DNA from 2 places in the Xenorhabdus sp. PB62.4 genome. Region 1 is predicted to be linked to the other one. Evidence: predicted binding sites of a transcription regulator. Region 1 holds the regulator's gene; the other holds the start of a gene.
The links. Region 1 encodes ArgR, which controls arginine synthesis, uptake and breakdown. Its sites were predicted from a motif close to ANTGAATAAAAATACANT; they were not measured.

Region 1 (3,152 bases):
TAAATTACGAATTAAATAAATCAACTATTAATAAATTGTTCGCCTAACTCAATATCTTTATTCAAAACATCCAGCATGTTATCTAATGACTTCTGTTCGAAAGCACTCAACTTGCCAATATCTAAATGTTCTTCGATACCATTTTTACCCAAGCGAACAGGCTGAGCAAAGAAACGAGCATATTGACCGTCACCTTCGACATAGCTGTATTCGATAACATTGCTTTCGCCTTGCAGACCACGGATCAGAGAAAGCCCTAAACGTGCCGCTGCCTGTCCCATGGACAGAGTAGCCGATCCGCCACCTGCTTTCGCCTCAACCACTTCAGTGCCTGCGTTCTGGATACGTTTGGTCAATGCTTCAATTTCTTCATCAGTGAAGCTAACACCTGGAATTTGAGACAACAGTGGCAGAATAGTTACGCCTGAGTGCCCACCAATAACCGGAACTTCCAGTTCTTCTGCTTTTTTGCCTTTCAGTTCAGCAACAAAAGTATTGGAGCGGATAACATCCAGTGTTGTCACACCGAACAGGCGATTTTTATCGTAGACACCTTCTTTTTTCAGAACCTCAGCCGCGATCGCCACAGTGGTATTAACCGGGTTAGTGATAATTCCGATTAATGCTTTTGGCGCAGTTTTAGCAATCTGTTGAACCAGATTACGAATGATCCCAGCATTGATATTAAACAGATCGGAACGATCCATACCAGGCTTACGTGCCACACCCGCAGAAATCAATACCACATCTGCGCCTACCAAAGCAGGGGTTGCATCTTCACCAGCAAAACCAGTGACTTTGACTTCCGTTGGGATATGGCTCAGATCGGCTGCCACACCTGGGGTCACCGGAGCAATGTCATACAAGGAAAGTTCTGAACCTGAAGGAAGTTGGGTCTTGAGTAGAAGGGCAAGTGCCTGACCAATACCACCGGCTGCACCGAGAACTGCAACTTTCATCCTGATACTCCTTAAATAAGTGCTGTAAAAAAACTTAAACCTGTTTGGTCAAGAGAGTGCTTCATTTTTCTATCATCACTACACATCACTACAGTGACAAAATGATGGCAAAGCAAACCCTCAATCCCATTCATCACTACGTTCTAAAAACAATCTGTTAACAGCCAGATTATCTACCTAATGGCCTTATGATGGAACACCAAAGTTGCTTTATTCTAGACAAAAGGCTTATCTGTTAATGAGATAACGGACACTATTTTGAGAATTATTCCAGTAATATGATTAATAGTCTGCTTGATCTTCTTACACTTCCCTTCCACATGAAAAATACAATTTAATTAACAATACATTTACTAAGCTTAATAGGTGGGAAAAATCAGTAAAAATGAAATCATTAATAGACAGACAATTAATATGGTTATAGGAGAGAATATTCAATTATGCTCGATATTTGGGTTTTTTCGTCTCTTTCTTGAATAAAAATTCACTCTTTCGCATAATGTCTGCTTCATAACGGATTCGACGATGGTGAAATATGCGTGTTCCTTCGAAACAGGAAGATTTGGTAAAAGCTTTCAAGGCATTATTGAAAGAGGAAAAATTCAGCTCTCAAGGTGAAATTGTTGCAGCACTTCAGGACGAGGGGTTTGAAAATATCAACCAATCTAAAGTTTCCAGAATGCTGACGAAATTTGGCGCTGTCAGAACCCGTAATGCAAAAATGGAAATGGTCTACTGTTTGCCGGCAGAACTGGGGGTTCCCACAGCCACCAGCCCATTAAAAAATCTGGTATTGGATGTCGATTATAACCATAGCATTGTCGTCATACGTACCAGCCCGGGGGCAGCACAGTTAATTGCACGCCTGCTAGATTCATTGGGTAAAGCAGAAGGTATTCTTGGCAGTATTGCGGGAGATGACACTATTTTCTCCACACCAGCACAAAACTTCACGACAAAACAGCTCTATGAAGCCATCCTCAACCTGTTTGACCAGGAACTCTAATCTGGTACTGTCACATACTTATAAAACCAGCGAATATCAATACAGACTAAAAGAGGATCGTCCAGCAGGTGCGATCCTCTTACGCCAATGAACTACCCGATTAGGCGACGTTTGCTTTCTTCGCTAATTCAGCCAGCAATTTCTCATGGATACCACCGAATCCACCGTTGCTCATAATCAGGATGTGATCGCCCGGCTGCGCCGTTTCAACAATCATCCTAACCAAAACATCAATGTCAGCGCTCCAACGAGCGGGTTGAATACACTGTTCAGCAATTTCAACCACCTGCCATGGAATGTTGACGGGTTGATAAAGAAAAACTTCATCGGCGCGTCCCATGGAAGGAGCGATATCATTTTTACTCGTCCCCATTTTCATGGTATTCGACCGAGGTTCCAATACGGCAAGGATCCGTGCCATTCCGCCCACTTTACTTCGCAGTGCTTCCAGTGTGGCTAAGATAGCCGTTGGATGATGCGCAAAATCATCATAAACCGAGATCTGATTGACTTCTCCACGCAGTTCAAGGCGGCGACGGGCATTAATAAATTCGCCCAGAGCCTGACAAGCATCCACAGGTTGAACGCCAACATGATGGGCGGCTGCAATCGCAATCAATCCATTATACATATTGTGCTCGCCAACCAATGACCAGTTCACTTCACCAACCCATTCGCCATGATGGAATACTTGGTAATGGCTGCTATCCTGACTGACTTTTTTCGCCTGCCAGTTTCCGGTTTCACCAAGCTGCTCTAACTCACTCCAATACCCCATTGAGAGTACCTGTTTCAGGTTAATGTCATTATCGGGAACAATGATCTTACCCGTGCTCGGAACCACTCTGACAAGATGATGGAATTGTTTTTGAATGGCGGCCAGATTTTCGAAAATATCAGCATGATCAAATTCAAGGTTGTTCATGATCAATGTGCGAGGGCTGTAATGCACAAATTTTGAACGTTTATCAAAAAAGGCGCTGTCATATTCATCTGCTTCAATCACGAAAAATGGGCTTTCACCGATTTGTGCTGAAACATCAAAATTACCCGGTACGCCACCGATCAAAAATCCCGGCTTATAACCACATGCTTCCAAGATCCATGCCAGCATACCCGCCGTTGTTGTTTTGCCATGGGTTCCAGCGACAGCCAATACCCAACGTTCCGGCAATACATAATCATGC
Region 2 (3,152 bases), on a different contig from region 1:
GCGCTTTCAACACTGCAAACCCCGCCTGATCGACACTATTTTTATGCAGCTTATTAATTTTGTTCATTCTCTTAAGCACTTCATCACCAAATTTCAGGCTATCGTTGATCGTCGCGGTCTGAACCAAATCCAGCATAGTATGATCCAAATATCTATCACCGCTTTTACTCACTCCCCCAATTAAGTCAGACTCGTTTTGGGTTTGAGCCAGAAAACGGGCAGTATTACTGGTTGCTCCCTTAGTTGACAACGCAAATACGGATGAACCACGAGCAGAGCGGTTCGTAAAGGCATCCGCATGAATAGAAACAAAGAGATCAGCCTGCATTTTACGTGCTTTTGCTACCCTAACTTTCAACGGAATAAAGACATCTTCGTTGCGGGTCATGTAAACTTTCATGCCAGGTTCACGTCTTATAAGCACCTGTAAACGACGAGCAATTTGTAACACAACATCTTTTTCGCGGGTTTTATATTTTCCAATCGCCCCTGAATCTTCACCGCCGTGCCCCGGATCGAGCATAATTACAATTGGCCTGTCTTTTCCGGCCTTACCAGGTTTGCGTGTTTCCGCAGGCAAGTGTTTTTCCAAGTCCCCGCTGTTGTACTCTTCAAGTAAAGCCTGTAAAGGATCATCATCCACAACAGCGGCCTTTTTCGGATAAAGATCTAATACCAAACGGTGCTTAAATTTTGCAATCGGTGGCAATGTAAAAATATGCGGAGAAATTGGCTGTTTAATTTCAAAAACCAAACGCACCGTTTTAGGATTAAATTGTCCGGCTCTCACCACTTTCAGGTAAGGATCGCGTCGCTGAACCTGTGTTCCCATGCTGCTCAAAACGCTATTAAGCTGGACACCCTGTAAATCAATAACAATGCGATTAGGATTTGAGAGAGAAAATTGGCGATACTTGAGTGGAATATTAGACTCCAACGTCACTCTGGTATAACTTGATGCAGGCCAAATACGAACAGCAACCACTTTTGAATTTGCTGCCTGGCCGATAGGGCTAATACTCAGCAGCCACACAGCGGCTGCGCCTTTCAACAGACGACGACGTGAAGAATTATGGTCTGAATGACTCATCGTTTATTCCATTTAAAAACAACCAAACGCAGTAATCTTTATCCAACAGATAATCTTTGCCCAACATAATAGTCAGGCGGGAACTCTAATTAATTAACGAATCGCTGTCATCAAAAAAAGCATTTTTTGCTCTCTCAAGTTATTTATACCAATATAAATAATAACGTTATTTTTATCCATGTTTCCGCTTGCCATTTCCTTTCAAAAAGAATAAAAATACAAAAAATTCGAATAAAAATTCAATCGGAGAGGGTTTCATGAGAGAGCGCAGTACCGAATTGGTTGAAATATTCCGGCACTCGGTTCCATATATCAATGCACATCGAGGTAAAACCTTTGTCATTATGCTAGGAGGTGAAGCCATCGCCCATGATAATTTTTCCAATATCGTCAACGATATTGGATTACTGCATAATTTGGGCATTCGTTTAATCGTCGTGTATGGTGCTCGTCCACAAATCGAACAAAATATTGCCGAACACAATCACCAACCGCTTTATCACAAACACACCCGGGTAACTGACGCCAAAACGCTGGATTTGGTCAAACAGGCTGCCGGTCTATTGCAACTGGATATTACGGCGCGCCTTTCCATGAGCCTGAGCAACACCCCATCACAAGGCGCACATATTAATGTTGTCAGCGGTAATTTTATCATTGCCCAACCTTTGGGTGTCGATGATGGGATCGATTATTGCCACAGTGGCAGGATACGCCGTATTAATGAAGATGCCATCAACCAACAATTGGACAATAATGCGATTGTGTTAATTGGGCCTGTTGCCGTTTCCGTTACGGGAGAAAGTTTCAACCTGACAACTGAAGAGATTGCAACGCAACTGGCGATTAAATTAAGGGCGGAGAAATTGATCGGTTTTTGTTCTTCACAAGGCGTGCTTGATGCTGAAGGTAATACATTATCAGAAATGTTCCCCAATGAAGGAGAAAACCGCCTGCATGAATTGGAAAACTCCGATGATCACTATTCAGGAACAGTGCGTTTCTTGAGGGGAGCCATCAAAGCCTGTCGCCGTGGTGTTCGCCGCAGTCATTTGATCAGTTATCAGGAAAATGGTTCGCTGATTCAGGAGTTATTTTCCCGTGAAGGTATCGGTACTCAAATTGTTATGGAGCGCTCCGAACAGATTCGTCGTGCCAATATCAATGACATTGGCGGCATTCTTGAGCTTATTCGCCCATTGGAACAACAAGGCATTTTGGTGCGTCGCTCACGGGAACAATTGGAAATGGAGGTTGATAAGTTCATGTTGATAGAACTTGATAACGTCACCATCGCGTGTGCGGCTCTGTATCCTTATCCTGATGAAAAAATCGGGGAAATGGCCTGCGTTGCCGTACATCCAGACTACCGGAACTCTTCCCGGGGTGAAATACTGCTAAATTCCATTATCAATCAGGCTAAACAAATAGGATTAGAAAAAATCTTTGTGCTTACAACTCGCAGTATTCACTGGTTTCAAGAGAGAGGGTTTGAACCCGCAGGCATTGAAACACTGCCAGTGGAAAAACAGGCTCTGTATAATTACCAGCGCTGTTCCAAGATCTTAATGCTGAATTTATAGCTCCCTTGATTTTGTACACGGAAACTTTACTCACATTACCCTTAATTTCATTGAATCCGGTTATATTGGCCTTGGTGGTAACAACCTTGGCCAATACCTGTTTCATGGCTGATTTAGCCATTCTGCCAGCCCACTTCGGCGCTGTGTTGCCGTAGCTACAGCCTTATCCAACACGGGCTTATGGGCATAAAGGGTTAATTTCTCTCGTGCCCGGGTCAGTGCGGTATACACCAATTCCCGGCTGACTATCGGTGAATATTGAGTCGGTAATACCAATGCAGTATGTTCAAATTCTGAACCCTGAGATTTGTGCACCGTCATCACATAAGCCGTTTCATGTTGTGGCAATCGGCTCGGCTGGAACCCTTTGATCTGCCCATCCGATAACTGAAAATAAGCTTTCAGTTCATTCTCCTGATTCCTGAGCATAATCCCGATATCGCCATTAAACAGTCCAAGGGTACTGTCATTACGTAATA

Region 2: the regulator ArgR is predicted to act here: its motif matches at 1,317-1,334, upstream of argA (amino-acid N-acetyltransferase).

Annotation. Positions count from the first base shown of each region.
Region 1 covers NZ_NKHR01000003.1:261,696-264,847, reverse strand. The annotation lists gene mdh (malate dehydrogenase) at 21-959, opposite strand; gene argR (transcriptional regulator ArgR) at 1,495-1,965, shown strand; gene mpl (UDP-N-acetylmuramate:L-alanyl-gamma-D-glutamyl-meso-diaminopimelate ligase) at 2,066-3,152, opposite strand, start outside.
Region 2 covers NZ_NKHR01000017.1:24,356-27,507, reverse strand. The annotation lists gene amiC (N-acetylmuramoyl-L-alanine amidase AmiC) at 1-1,090, opposite strand, end outside; gene argA (amino-acid N-acetyltransferase) at 1,348-2,673, shown strand; gene recD (exodeoxyribonuclease V subunit alpha) at 2,776-3,152, opposite strand, start outside.